DNA from 2 places in the Streptomyces sp. NPDC006733 genome. Region 2 is predicted to be linked to the other one. Evidence: riboswitches for the same ligand, from Rfam matches in the RefSeq annotation. Region 2 holds a riboswitch; the other holds the start of a gene.
What was found. A riboswitch is a leader RNA that binds a small molecule or an ion and turns the genes downstream of it on or off. The one in region 2 is predicted to bind cyclic di-AMP.
Positions count from the first base shown of each region.

Region 1: another riboswitch for cyclic di-AMP. It lies ahead of ABZ721_RS00055 (M23 family metallopeptidase); the one in region 2 lies ahead of ABZ721_RS03490 (LysM peptidoglycan-binding domain-containing M23 family metallopeptidase).

Region 1 is NZ_JBEYJD010000001.1:9,470-16,818, forward strand. Features, by position in the region: gene ABZ721_RS00040 (hypothetical protein) at 1-571, opposite strand, end outside; gene ABZ721_RS00045 (N-acetylmuramoyl-L-alanine amidase) at 1,142-1,807, opposite strand; gene ABZ721_RS00050 (LPXTG cell wall anchor domain-containing protein) at 2,191-3,450, shown strand; cyclic di-AMP (ydaO/yuaA leader) riboswitch at 3,746-3,891, shown strand; gene ABZ721_RS00055 (M23 family metallopeptidase) at 4,081-4,881, shown strand; gene ABZ721_RS00060 (hypothetical protein) at 4,980-5,387, opposite strand; gene ABZ721_RS00065 (HNH endonuclease) at 5,475-6,221, opposite strand; gene ABZ721_RS00070 (hypothetical protein) at 6,349-7,349, opposite strand, start outside.
Region 2 is NZ_JBEYJD010000002.1:273,673-281,021, forward strand. Features, by position in the region: gene ABZ721_RS03480 (AAA family ATPase) at 1-1,510, shown strand, start outside; gene ABZ721_RS03485 (cupin domain-containing protein) at 1,551-1,898, shown strand; gene ABZ721_RS03490 (LysM peptidoglycan-binding domain-containing M23 family metallopeptidase) at 2,051-3,049, opposite strand; cyclic di-AMP (ydaO/yuaA leader) riboswitch at 3,055-3,234, opposite strand; gene ABZ721_RS03495 (GNAT family N-acetyltransferase) at 3,558-4,565, opposite strand; gene ABZ721_RS03500 (uridine kinase) at 4,580-5,242, opposite strand; gene ABZ721_RS03505 (hypothetical protein) at 5,522-5,716, shown strand; gene ABZ721_RS03510 (hypothetical protein) at 5,857-7,349, shown strand, end outside.

The DNA.
Region 1 (7,349 bases), on a different contig from region 2:
GGAAGGCGTAACTCTCGCCGACGGTCGGTGAGTTGTCCTCGAAGGGCACGTTGCCCTTGAGATAGCCGAACGGTCCGGCGGTGGCCGTCACCGCGGCGGTGACCCCGTCCAGCGAACCGATGTAGCCGGGGTCCTGCGCGTAGTTGAGCCCCACCTCGGGCCGGGCGTAGGTGTACGCGTCGACCTGCGGGATGCCGAAGGCCGTCTCGTACGCGGCGAGCGCCGCCATCTCGGCGGAGCCGGCGCCGAACGGGTTGTCGTTCGGCAGGACGACGGCCTGGAACTTGGCGCGCGGCCTGCCGCCGACCGTGTCGCTCAGATAGGCCGCGGTGATCTGCGGCCGGCCGGCGCTGTTCAGGTCCACGGTGGTGTACGGCGTGCCCGAGCTGTCGAGTTCGGCGGTGATGGCCTGCGTGGCCGGCCCGCCGTCGTCGACGACGAGCACCCGCAGATCGATCCGGGGTGTGACGGCCGCGGCGGTGGCCGCGGTACTCACGCCGGCCGCCGGCCAGGTGAGGGTGAGCATCGCCGCGGCGGTACACGCGGTGGCAAGGCGGGTCGTTCGACCCATGGATTCCTCCCCCGGGAGGGCATGCCGGGGCAGCCCTCTGAGGCGCCCCCCGGCCCTCCCTAATTCCAATGAACTGGGTTGCGGTGGGATAGGCGCGACCGTCAGATCTCCCCGTCTTGAGGCCGCCCGTGTCACATCGTGAGGCAGCGGGCAGGGTTTGTGGAGAGGAATCGGGAAGGCGGTGAAAAAGACACAGCTTTTTTCATTTCCGAAAGCTATTCGCGGACCCACGGGGTAGCGCGTGGGACGGAAGAGATCCGGGTGGGGGGTGGGTTTTCGCAGGTTGACGTACGTGTGAGCGACGGTTCATCAGCGGAAACGTTAAAGCGCATTCGCCGGGTCGGGGGACGCGGGATTCCTGGGCGCGAACTGCGGGCAACTGCTCAGGGATCGGCGGTAATTCCCGAATAAGTTACTGTCCAGGATCTGTAGCCGCTGTGTTCCGATTTCGTCACAACGGCACCTGTGTGCCTGAAGTGCTCTCGGAGTGTGCTTACCGCGAGCGCTTCCGAAGTGCTCCGGAAGGGCTCCCGAGGTGTTCCCGAGGTGCTCGCCGAAGTGCGCTCGCCGTCAGACCCCGTTGACGAGCCGGATGTAGCGCACCCAGTCCCAGTTGGGCCCGGGGTCGGTGTGGTCCGTGCCGGGGACCTGCACATGGCCGATGATGTGGTCGCGGTCCTTGGGTATGCCGTACTTGTCGCAGATGGCGGCCGTCAGTGCGGCGGAGGAGTGGTACATCGCGGTCGTGAAGTACGCCGGCTGGTCCACCCACCCCTCGTGCTCGATGCCGATGCTGCGCGTGTTGTAGCCCCAGTTGCCGGCGTGCCAGGCGATGTCCCGCTCGCGGACGCACTGCCCGATCGCCCCGTTCGACGACTTGACGACGTAGTGCGCGCTCGCCGCGTGCGCCGGGTCCTGGAAGAGCCGGATGGTGTCGGCGTAGTCCTCCTGCGTGACGTGGATGACCACGAGGTTGACCGGATAGCTCGTGGGGCGGTTCGACGCCGTGTAATTGCTGGTGCTCGCGGGCGACCAGACGGCCGACGGATAGTCCACCGCCCCGGCCGCGGCCCTGGTCCCGGCGTCGGCGTGCACCGAGTTGGCGAGCCCGGCCGCCGCCACGGCGCCCAGCGCGAGGCCGCCGCGGAGCAGGGCGCGCCGGGAGGCGGCGGGGGAGGAGGTGCCGGGGTTGCCGGGGTTGCCGGAGGTGCCGGGATTGCCGGGCGTGCGGTCCATGGAGGCTCCCTGGGACGTCATGGTGGGGTGGGTGCATGACCATCGGGTGGGGCTTGCCCATGGTGGGGCCCGCGCGCCAACCCTGCCAAGGGCCAGGCGAATTGGCAGTGGTCCAGACCGGTGAAGAGTGCGCCGCCGGGTGGTCCCGGAGGCGTTCCGGAGGCGTTCTGGAGGCGTTCTGGAAGGTGAACGACGCTGCTGGGGAGGCCGGTTCCCGCTGTTACGCGGAGGTGACGCTTCCCGCATGCTGCGGGGATCGACCGCGTGTGAAGATCCTCCTATCGCAAGCCGCAGGAACCGAACGGGAACGCTGAACGGACCACCGGGCGGGGCGCAAAATCCAGCTCCACACCACCACGTTCCTGTTCCCTGGGGGGATCACCATGTCTGCCACCACCCTGTCGCGCCGTCCACGCCTCGCCGCCGTCACCTCGGTCGCCGTCGTCGCCGCCGTCTGCGGTACGGCGCTGCTGCCGGCCGCCGCGTACGCCGACGCCCTGGCCGCCAAGCCGCTCAGCATCGCGTTCAGCGCCCCGACGCCCGCCGGCCCGCTCGTCCGGGGCGGAGCGACCGAGTCCTACACCGTCAGCGCGACGAACGGCAACGACACGGCCGTCGAGTTCAGCGCGAACGTGCTCGGCATCCCCGTCGGCGGGAGCCCGATCGACAGCTCCCAGGTGAACGTCGCGGTCGTGCCGGTCACGGCGCCCGCCACCGACGTGGCGGTGGGGAGCCAGGGGCCGTCGGTCGTGCTGACCCTGCGCCCGCACGGTGAGAAGTTCAGCCGCTTCTCGATCCCGGCCAAGGCCACCTACACCTGGAAGGTCACCGTCGGGCTCGCCAAGAGCTTCCCCTCCAACGACGGCAACCTCACCCTGACGTTCGACACCGGCGGCTACGAGAGCAACCCCTCGCACAGCATCCCCGCCGTCACCTTCCAGGCGAGCCCCGCGATCCGGATCGGCACGATCACGGACCGGTTCGGCGGTGCCACCCAGGTGTCGGCCGCGAAGCCGGCGATCTTCTCGCTCGACGTCGACAACCAGAACGGCGGCGGCCACTACGACAAGTCCCTGCGCACCGAGGTCACCGCGCTCGGGGGCAGTGCCCAGAAGCTGGACCTGTTCGTGTGGATCTCCGGCCGCTGGGTCGACGTCGCGGCCCCGGACCACGTCAACACGTGGCTGCTCCCCGACATCCCGGCCGGTCTCGCCGGGGACCGGACGTACCACTACAAGCTCAAGCTCGCGGTGCCCACGGGCCAGGAGCCCACGACGGCCAAGGTCCTCAACCTGACCGCCAAGACCGCTCTGAGCAGCGGCAACACCAGCGTCATCGCCTCGGCCGGGCGGAACCTCACCGTCCTGCCGGGGGCCCCGGCCACCACGCCGACCGGTAAGCCGTCCGGCCTTCCGGCGGCGACGACCTCCGCCACGCCGACCCCGTCGGCGTCGTCTACGACGAAGAGTCCGGCGGCGCAGGCCACCACGGACGCGCCGCCCGTCAACACCAAGGGCTCCCTCGCCCGCACCGGTGCGAACGGGAGCAACGGCACGCTCGCCGCGGGCGCGGGTGTCCTGGTCGCGCTGGGCGTGGCGCTGGCCTTCCTCGGCCTGCGCCGCCGCCGGAACCTCCAGGGCTGATCCCCTTCGCGTGAGGTGACGTGAAGTGGGTGAAGTGACGTGTACGGAAGCCCCGGCCGGAACCCTCCGGCCGGGGCTTCGTCACGTTCCGCGACGGAGTCACCTCGCTCCGCATAACAACTGACACACGCTCACATCACCGTCGGATCACTCCGATCATCCTCCTTCGCCCGATTACTTCCATTCCACCCCTTTAATCACCTGCGCCAACTACCCCTTTCGGCTTGGAAAAGGCCCCTGGCTCAATTACCGTTCGATAACGCAGCGCGGTCGTCACTGCCGCCGTAGAGGCGGCACCGTGCGCTTGCCGAATCCCGTCCGCGGGAACCGGGGACCCACTACTTGGGGTGAATCGGACCGCCCTCGTCATGAGGCGGCCCGTAGGAGACCTTCCTGCTCCGAACCCGTCAGCTAACCCGGTAGGCGAGAAGGAAGGAAAGGAGAGCGCCACCCGTGGCGTCGAATCACCCTGCCTACGCCCCATCGCCCGAGGCTCCGGAAGCCGGGGAATGGGACGAATGGAGCCCCTCCGCGGACTCCGCCGCTCCGGACCGGAACAGGCACCGGCTTCCCAAGCAGCGTTCCCTCGCCCGTGGTTCGACCGTACTGAGCGTCGCGGCCGTGGCCGCGATGGGCGCGGGCGGTATGGCGGCGGCCGCCGACAAGTCGCCGGTGCCGATCTCCCTCCCGGACCTGCCCGACCTGCCGGACACCCCGTCGGCCGACCCGGACCCCGCGCCGGCGACGGCGGCGTCCGCCACCCCGGCCGGCGCCACCACGCCCACCTGGTCGGCGGACGCGGGCGAGACGCTGCGCCTGCGCATCCTCGACCACGTGGCCCAGGAGCGGGACGCGGCGGACCGCGCGGCGCGCGACGCCGCCGCCGGCGAAGCGGCGGCGACGGCCGCCAAGGAGGCCGCGGCGCAGAAGGTGCGCGACGCGGCGGCCGCGGCGAAGGCGGAGGCCGCCGCCAAGAAGCAGGCGGCGGAGGCCGCGGCGGCGAAGGCCGAGGCGGAACGCCTCGCCGTGCTCGCGGCCTCGTACACCAAGCCGGTCGCCTCGTACTCGCTCACCGCGAGCTACGGGCAGTCCAGCTCCCTGTGGGCCAACACCCACACCGGCCAGGACTTCGCGGCCCCCACCGGCACGCCGGTCGCCGCGATCCACAGCGGCACCATCACCTCGGCGGCGTGGGCGGGCTCGTACGGCTACCGCGTCATCCTGACGCTCGATGACGGCACCGAGATCTGGTACTGCCACCTCTCCACCATGGTGCGGACCTCGGGCAAGGTCGGCACGGGCGACACCATCGGCCGCGTCGGCGCCACCGGCAACGTCACCGGGCCGCACCTGCACATCGAGGTCCGCCCGGGCGCGGGCGACCCGATCGACCCGACGTCCTGGCTGCGCGGCCACGGCGTCGACATCTGACGGACGACGCCCCACGGACCACCCGCAAAACCCGACGGCCCCGGTGACCCCCCGCACCAGGGCCGTTGGCATGTTCTGTTCCGTGCCGCCCGGGACCGCTACGACAGGTCGACGATGTCCTCGGCGTAGAGCGTCTCCAGCGGCCGCGGGCCGATGTACTGCTGGCAGTTGCACGGCCGGGCCTCGTACGAGACGGGCTTCTTCTCCGCGTCCCACGCGGTCGGCGCCTGCACCACCTCGTGGCACTTGCCCTGCTTGTCGTGCTTGGCCAGATGGTGCGTGCAGCCGCAGATCGCCTCCGGCGGCCGGTTCGCCGCCTGCAGCGCCCGCTGCTTCTCGCCCTCGGCGGAGATCAGTTCGACCTTCCGCTCGTGCCGCGTGCGCATGGCGTGCCGGAACCGGTTCCCCCACCAGCCGCCGCCCGACAGGACGACCCACGCAATGGCCCACACATACCAGCCCACGACCGACCGCCCCCATCCTCCGCTGCCCTGCCCGCACCGCATATGGCGCGCGGTTGCATCGTAGTGGCCCCACCCCCGCCGATCACCGGGGCGTGGCACCCCCTTGACCCCACTCTTACCGCCGCCGGGTCAGGCGGTGCCCGGTCTGCCCTCGCGCTGGACGAGATCCCGCAGAGTCGCGGGTGTGCGCCAGGGCTCCCCTGCGCCGGCGCTGCGGTGACACATGCGGTGGCAGTTCGAGCACAGCAGTGCGAGGTCATCGAGCGACGTCACCGTCTCCCCCGAAGCGTGGAGAGGAACGACGTGGTGCACTTCGACGTATCCGTCGCCCAGCGTTCCGTACGTCCTGGCGAAGTTGAAGGAGCACACCTCGCAGCTCAGGTCCCCGCCCGAATCAAGGACCTTCTGGATCTTCCGCCTGCGCAGCCTCGGATCACGCTCACGCACCCGGTGCAGTCGCGCCAGCAGGCGGCCTTCGGGCGCGTCCGGACTCTCGTCGTCGGCGTCCCCGCCGGGAGCCACGGGCAGCAACGTTCCTTCAACAGCCGCGACGCGCAGCCGTTCGGCGGCAGCATGCATTTCCGCCGGGCGTGCAAGGAACGCTGCGATGACCTCCTTGTCGAGTCTGCCGCCACGCGTGGGCACCCCGGGGTAGGAGGGATGGGCGCTGGCCAGATCGGTTGTCTTCCGGCTCACGCTCCCGGTGGTCCTGAACCGCTCTCCCCTGATCGCGGCGGGGTGAAGGGGAAGGACCTGGAGGAGATCGGAGAGGTCCATGACGCGCAGGTCGTTCTCGCGGAGCTCCTTCCACCCGTTGTCGACGACCAGGTCGCATGCGAGGAGGAGCTCGTCCCACTGCCAGTCAGGGTTCCGCATGAGCCATATCGTATGAGTGTTCGCGTTAGCGCGTCGGCTTCAACTCGCTGCGGTTGCAAGGCAAGGGCAGGACATCCGTCCGTTACCCGGGGCTGGGAAACGGACGCAGTCCACGAACTCCACCTTCCTACGGGTAACCCGGTCTGCCGCAGTGTTCGCCGTAGGGGGTGGGGGCGCCGCACCAGCAGGGGGCGGTGCGCGGTGGGGGCCAGGGGGTGGCGTGGCCGCGGGCGGCCAGGGAGGTGGCGTAGGCCGCGGGAAGGGACGGGGTGGCCGGCGGGAGGGACTGGGTGCGGGCGTAGGCCTCGTACGTGGGGAGGGTGGCGGTGACGACGCCGAGGTGCGGGGCGCCGGTGGCGGAGAGGGCGTGCAGGGCCTGTTCGACGCTGCGCAGGTGCTCGGGGTAGCTGCCGTAGTCCGCGGCGAAGACCGGGTACCGGGTGAGCAGCGCGATGAGTTCCGCCTCCGGCCAGTACAGGACGGCCAGCGGGTAGGGGCGGGAGAGGGCGGCCCGGTGGTCGGCCAGTTCGGCGCGGAGGCGTTCGATCTCGCGGCGGACCTCGGCGGGGTCGTCGGACCCCAGCGACCAGAGGCGCTTGGGGTCGTGCAGCTCGTCGAGCGTGACGGGGGCGCTGTGGACGTAGTCGGCGAGGTGGTCCCGGTCGTCGTGGGCCTCGCCGAGGAGCCGGCGGACGCGGTGCCGGGTGATGAGGATCCTGCGGGCCTCGTACGTGACCTCGTCCGGGGAGAGGAAGTGGTCGGTGGCGTCCTCGAGCCACGCGGCGGCGGCCGGCAGGTCGTCGTGCACCTCGAACGTCTCGCCGATGATCTGCCACGGCGGCAGGCTCGCCGGCGCCTGCGCGCGGACCATCACGGCCAGTTCGCGCGCCGCCTGCTCGGCGCCGGTGTCCCACAGGGCGGAGACCTTGAGCGCCTGGACCAGGGCCGGGTTCGAGACGGGGTCGGGGGGCGGGTCCGAGGGAGGGTCCGAGGCGGGGTTGAGGAGTTCGTCGTAGAGCGGCAGGGCCTCGGCCGGGAGCTCGGCCAGGATCCACTGCGCGGCGGCGGCGAGGAGCAGCTCCTCGCGGTCGTCGGGGTACTCCAGGACTTTCCGCAGGAGCCGCTCGG
Region 2 (7,349 bases):
GGCGGCCGAGGCGGCCTCCGAGGCCGGGGAGCTCGACCGGGCCCGCGACTGCGCGGAGCAGGCCGCCCGCCGGACCGGCGATCCCGCGCTGACCGCCCGGCTCCACCACGTCCGGGCACTGGCCGACTTCCTCGGCGGCTCCTTCCCCACCGCGCACCGACTGCTGACCGAGGGCGCCGGCCACGCGGCCGCGGCCGACCCCGAGCGGGCCGCCCGGATGCTCATGCAGGCCGCCCACACGGCCTGGTACCTCGGCGAGCAGGAGGTCGCGGACACGGTGGCCCGGCTGGACGCCCTGGAGCTGCCCGCGGCGAGTCCGGTGGCGCCGGTGGCCCGCTTCATCAGCGCCGCCCTCGGCCCGCCCACCGGCGGCGGACCGCCGGACCTGACCGCCGCCGTGACCGCCGCCCGCGCCGCCGGATCCCGCGACCCGCGCGACCTGATGCTGCTGTGCGGCGCCGGGCTGGCCGTCGGGCAGGACGACGAGGCACACGAACTGGCGGCGGCGCTCGCCGCCGAGAGCCGCGCACTGGGCGGCATCGGCCGGCTGCCGACCGTGCTGTTCTTCCAGGCCGAGGCCGAGGTGTTCGCGGGCCGGCACCGGGACGCGCTGGCCACCGCGCAGGAGGCGCTGCGGATCGCCGGGGACACCGGGCAGCAGCAGTGGACCAGCCAGTTCAGCAGCGTGCTGGCCTACCTGGCGGCCGTCGAGGGCGACGAGGAGCGCTGCCGGCGGTACTGCGACGACGCGCTCGCCGTCGTCGCCGGTACCGCGATGCCGCCCGGCGCGCCCTGGTCGTACTGGGCGCAGGGCACGCTCGATCTGGGCCTGGGCCGGGCGCAGGCGGCCCTCGACGGGCTGGAGCGGCTCACGCGCGAACCGCTGCGGCACCACTTCTGCGCCACCCGCAGCATCCCCGACCTCGTCGAGGCGGCCGTCCGGCTGGGGCTCGGCCCGCGCGCCGCCGAGCCGTTCGCCCGCTTCGAGCGGTGGGCGGCCCGTACGCGGCAGCCCTGGTGCGACGCGCTGGTGCTGCGCTGCCGGGCGCTGCTCGCCGCCGACGCCGGCTCGGACGCCGAGGCCGAGGCGCACTACACGGCCGCGCTGCGGCTCCACGACGAGCACCGCCGCCCGCTGGAGCACGCCCGTACCGCGCTGCTGTACGGCGAGTGGCTGCGCCGCGCCCGCCGCAAGAGCGAGGCGAGCGGCCACCTGCGGGCGGCGCTGGACGTGTTCGAGCGGCTGGGCAGCCGTCCCTGGGCGGAACGGGCGGGCGGCGAACTCGGGGCGACCGGCACGGTGGCCCCGCAGAGCCGCGAGCCCGGGGTGCTCGCCGGGCTCACGCCGCAGGAGCTGCAGATCGCCCGGCTCGCCGGGCAGGGCCTGTCGAACAAGGACATCGCGGCCGGGCTGTTCCTCAGCCCGCGCACCGTCGGCTACCACCTGTACAAGGCGTACCCGAAGCTCGGCATCGCCTCGCGCGGCGAACTCGCCGCCCTGTTCGAGTGATCGCCCACGACCCGGGGGGCCGCCGGGAGATGCTGGTCGGATGAACGCACCTGATCAGGCTCTCCGGGCACCGGGCAGGGTGCTCGCCCTCCACGTCGACGGCGTCCCCGCCACCGAGATCGGGCCCGGCATCCTGCTGCGCGAACTGCCGGGTCCCGCCCCGTTCAGCTTCTGGGTGGTGGACTTCGCACCGGGCTCGCGGTGGCCCGGCGTCGACGTGCACGAGACCGTCGGCGAGGGCTACTACGTGGCCGAGGGCGAGGTCATCGAGGGCGACCGGCGGCACGGCCCCGGCACGTACGTCCTGCTCGGACAGGGCTCCAGCCACCAGCCGCGCTCCGAGACCGGGGCGCGGGTGTTCGGCTACAACCACCCGGCCGCCGGCTGACCGCGCGGGCCGCTCGTGCCGTCCGGGCGTTCGTGCGGCAGCAGCCCCGCACCCCGGGAACGCCGCAGTGCCCGCCCGGGATCAGGTCCGGGCGGGCACTGCGGCGTCGCGCGAGGCGTCGCGGGACAGGTCGTACGGGTCGGGCGTACGGGTCAGACGCTCACGCCGTGCTCGCTGAGGTACGCGACCGGGTCGATGTCCGAGCCGTACTCGGGGCCGGTGCGGATCTCGAAGTGCAGGTGCGGCCCGGTCACGTTGCCGGTCGCGCCGGACAGGCCGATCTGCTGGCCCGCGCTGACGGTCTCGCCGGCCGAGACGGACAGCGAGGACAGGTGCGCGTACTGCGAGTACTTGCCGTCGCTGTGCTGGATGACGACCTGGTTGCCGTAGGCGCCGCCGTCGCCGGCGGAGACCACGGTGCCGGCCGCGATGGCCTTCACGGTGGTGCCGGTCGACACGACGAAGTCCACACCGGTGTGGTAGCCGCTGGACCAGCTGGAACCCGACTGGTGGTACGGGGTGCCGATGCCGGCGCCCGAGACCGGCGCGGTGTAGCCGGACGAGGAGGAGGACGACTGCTCCGACGACTGCGAAGAGGACTTCGTGGACGCGTCGCTCTTGGTCTCGGTCTTCTCGGCCTTCTCGGCCTTCTGGACCGGAGCCGCCTTCTTCGTCTCCGTGGAGGACGAGGAGGAGGACTTCGAGGAGGACTTCGGCGCCGCGTCCGCGGACGGGGCGGAGTGCTTCGGCGCGGCGGCCTTGGCGCCCAGGGCCAGCGTCTGGCCGGGGTGAATCAGGTCCGGGTTGCCGCCGACCGTCTCCTTGTTGTCGGAGTACAGCTTCTGCCAGCCGCCGTCGACGTGGTGCACGTCGGCGATCTTCGACAGGCTGTCGCCGCCGACCACCTGGTAGGACGTGCCGGTGCTCTTCGCGGGGGCGGTCTTGGCCACCGGAGCGGCCTTGGCCACCGGCTGCGCGGCAGCGGCGGCGACGTGCGCGGCGGCGTGGGTGCCCGCGCTGGTGTCGGCGGCGAAGGCGTTCGAGGACATGGCCAGCGGCAGCGCGAGAGCGGCGCCGCCGGTGCCGGCCGCGACGCAGATGCGGGTGAGCCGGGTCATGCGGGAGCTGCGGTGCTTTCCCTTTGCGGGCATGGGGGAGTTCCTCTCCTACGCCGGCGAGGTGAGCTGTCGGGTTCGGGCTGGAGATGCCCGGCCGCGGCACGCACCGCCAAAGGCGCGGCGTACTGCGACTTCACCCCAAGCCGTTCCGCGATTTCCGGGAACGGCACTTACCTGGGTCCCCCGCTCCTGCCGTAGAAGTTTGGTGTGTGGATCACCGGGCAGCGGCAGGACTAGGCGTTCCACCCGGTGGGACCCCGCGGGCATTCGACCCGTGGGAGAGCCGAAGCTAAACGAGCGACCGAGCTTCCGGCAACATTCGCCGGGTGAGCCGCATATCACGTGCATAAGCGCCCGCTCGTCTTTGTGACCGTGAGTCGGCCGACCCGATCCGAGCGTGTGCGATTTCTTGACTATCCGTGAACGGAAAGGCCGGAGGCGTTATCAGGCGCCCGTATCGGAAACGCACCGTGGAGAAGTCCGCAGCTGTGCGTGGCCCTTGTGTGAGCCCGGTCACCCGGCGGTCCCGCCGTGAGCGCCGTCACGTGCCGAGCGGCGCCTGCGCGGGGGCGTTGCGGGGGTCCAGGACGCGGCTGAGGCGGTGGGCCGCGACCCGGAAGCCCACCGCGGGCCAGTGCCCCGACGCCAGCGGCGAGGCGGAGTGCCAGCGCGCGCCGATGTGCCGGTAGTCGTGGTCGTACGCCCAGGCCACCGCGGTGGCCAGCAGGATCCGGCTGACGCCCTCGCCCCGCGCGGACGGCTCGACGTACGCCTCGGCCAGCTCCACGCAGGCGTCGGGGGTGACCGGGCCCGCCGCGGCCGGGGCGAGCAGGACCATGCCGATCTCCTCGCCGCCGCGGCCGGCGATCCAGGCCGCGCTGCGGGGGTCGGAGAGGGTGCCGGTGTAGCGGGTGCGCAGCGCGGCCAGGGCGGCGTCTGACTGCGGCAGGAACATCGCCGACTGCCGCTGGTGGCGCGCGGACTCCGCGGCCATCCGGCCGATCTGCGGCAGGTCGCCGGGGCCGGCCCGGCGGATGCTCAGCCCGTCCACACCGCGCGGCTGGCGGCCGCGGGGCTTGACGGCCATCAGCCCGTACATCTCCTCGAACCCGAAGCCCAGCCGGCACCAGTCCAGCGCGGCGGTCTCGGACGCCGGCAGCTCCACGTAGTGCACCGGCCGCCGCTGGGCGACGAGCCGGGCGGCGGCCTCGGCGTAGAGGGCGAGCAGGGCCGCGTTGTCGCGCTGCCCCGGCGCCAGGGCGTACCCGCCGTGCCGGACCACCGCGGAGCGCGGGTGGCTGCGGAGCGCGGCGGGGGTGCCCTCGTCGAGGTCGAGCGGCGAGGCCGCGAGGTAGCCGACGGGTCTGCCGCCGCTGTCGCGGGCGAAGTACGCCTCGGTGTCCTGCTCCGCGAGCAGTTTGCCGAGCAGCTCCTCGCCGGTGGGGGCGCCCGCCGGCCGGCCCTTGCGGGCGTGTCCGGACCAGCGGTCGTACAGGGCGGCGGCCTCGGGTATGTGCTCGGCGCTCATCGGCGCGATCGCGAACGTCATGGTGGGTGGCGACGCTAGCCGTCCGCGCGGTCCGGCGGCAAGGGATGTCCGCTCCACGCCGGGTGCCGGGGGTCGTCGGCGTGCACGAGGACGTCCGCGGCCTCCGCCGGACGGACCTCGTCGGCGTACCGGTCGAAGGCGGGGAGCATCCAGCGCTCCTCGTCCGGGGTGCGGCGGGCCAGGGCCGCGGCGGAGAGCCGCAGATGGACCGTCAGGTCCAGGTCGAGCCCCTGGCCGAGCAGCAGTTGACCGTCCAGCAGCAGGACGCCGCCGGGCGGCAGTTCGACGTATCCGGCCCGGGTGGAGCGGTCGGTGGCCGCGTCCCACAGCGAGGGCAGTACCCGGCCGCTGCCGCCGGGCGCCAGCGGGTCGAGGACCTCGCGGCGCAGCGCGCCGGTGTCCAGCCACAGGTCGTAGTACGCGTCGGCGTCCTCGCGGCCGTACTCGAAGCGCAGCGAGGCCGGGCGCCAGAAGTCCGCGGCGCGCACCCGCAGCACGCGGTGGCCGCGGGCGGGCAGTTCGGCGGCGAGCGCGTCCGCCAGGGCGGCCGGCTCCGCGGCCGGAGCACCGTCGACGGCCACCCGCAGCCACGGGGCGCCGGCGGTGGGGGTGAGGCCGGCCGCCCGGTCGGCGAGGGTCTCGGCCAGCCGGGTCCAGGTGATCGGAGTCAGCCGCATGAGCGGCATCGTCGCACACGGCGCGCCACGTCCTGGCCAGGGTTCGCCGAGGTCACTCGGCCGTCCGGGCGACGTGGCTGCGCCATCGGTGTGGCGGCCGACATGACGCGCGACGGATGCGGCAAGGCTCGCGCCGAAGTCGCTCCGGCGGGCTTCCGAAGCGACCATTCGGGGGGAATTTCCTACAAATCACCCGTTTACCACTTACCACTACCTATTACTTTTTGTGAGCCTGGAAGAACTCATGGTGACCGTCCCCATCACCCAGGAGAAAGTCCAATGATCCTGTCCATCTCCGGTGTCGTCCTTCTCGGCATCATCGCCTTCCTGTTCTTCCGCAAGGACGGCCTGAAGGTCTCCCACCTTCTCGTCTGCTCCCTGTTCGGCTTCTACCTCGCGGGTACCGGCATCGCCCCGAGCATCAAGGCCGGCGGAGCCAGCCTCGCGAGCCTGCTGGGCGGAATCAAGATCTAGGCCGTCCGCGACGGCAGCCCCACGGGGCCCGGGGCGCATGCCGGCGCTTCCGGGCCCCACCCTCGTCCCCCCGACCCGCCACCCTCCCGCGAACCCACCCACAGGAGCCGTCCGTGGCCAGGCGCCCCCTCCCCAGCATCCTGAGCAGCAGGCCGTCCTTCGCGGCCATCGCGAGCGTCAGGCCGTCGCTCACGCGCGGCCGCGAACTGGCGCGGACCGCCGCCGACAGCGCCACCGACGTGCTCCATCCGCTGATCACCATCACCCGGGGCATGCGCCTGCAGGCCGGCTGGGCCCGGAGCTGGTGGGCCCGCACCCCCAAGGACCGGCGCGGTCCCGCGCTGCTGCTCTGCGGCGCCGGGGTCGTCGTCGTCACGCTGATGCCGTACGGCCCGCTGCTGGCGCTGGGCGCGCTGCTGGCCTGCGCCGGCTGGATGGGCCGCGACCGCACCGCCCCGGCGCCGACCGGGCCCAGCGAGGCCGAGGCCGGCAGGCTCCAGACGCTGTACGAGGCGCTGGTGCCGTACCTGTCCGACCCGGACGACCCGGCCCCGCTCTACGCCCGCGACGGCAGCTGGGACAGCGCCTTCAGCGAGTACGCCTTCGAGGGGGGCCGGCTGGCCCGCCTCCACCTGCGCTACCCGGCGTACTTCACCGACGGCGAGCCCGCGGCGCGCGCCCGCGTCGAGCAGCTGCTGCACGCCAAGGCGGGCCGTGGCCGCGAGTACCGGTTCGACTGGAACGAGGAGGAGAACCACCTCACCCTCCTCGCGCTGGCGCCGCTGTCCCGCGGCATCACCGCCCAGCGCTTCGTCACCGCGCCCGGCGAGACCGTGCTGGGCTTCACCGACGCCGAAGCCGTCCAGCGCACCGTCCCGGTCGTCGACGGCGACGAGGTCCGCGACGCCCCGCCCGTCGTCTGGCGGACCGGGCCGCGTGCCACCGAGCCGCACCTGCTGGCGCTGGGCCGGCCGGGCTCCGGCACGACCGGCCTGCTGCGGTCGATCGCCCTGCAGGCGCTGTGCCACGGCGATGTCGTCGTCATCGACGGCAGCGGCGGCGGCGAGTACGCCTGCCTGGTCGGGCGCCCCGGTGTGCTGGCCGTCGAGAGCGGCCTGGCCGGGACCTGCGCCACCCTGGAGTGGGCCGCGCACGAGACGGAGCGGCGGCTGATCGCCGTCAACCGGGCGCGCCAGGCCGGGCGGGCGGCGCCGGAGGACACCCGCCGCCCGCTGTGGATCCTGGTCGACCGGCCCACCGCGCTCACCCAGCTCGCCCACGCCGAGGGCCGCCCGGACCCCCAGCTGCTGCTGGACGTGCCGCTGCGGCACGGGCGCACCGCCGGCGTGGCGGTCGCCGTCGCCGACCAGCTCGACGCCGCCGAGGTGCTGGCCCCGGCCGTCATCGCGCACACCCGCGCCCGGGTGCTGCTGGGCGCGCTCGACGCCGAGCACGCGCGGGCCGTCCTCGGCGCACCGCAGGGCACCACCTCGGCGGCCGAGATGCCGCCCGGCCGCGGCTACGCCCGGCTCGGCACCGGTCCGGTGCTGCGCCTGCAGGTCCCCGCCACCCCCGACCCGTACGACGAGGAGACGGGCGCGGCCGAGCGCGAGGCGGTGCTGGGCCTGCTCCC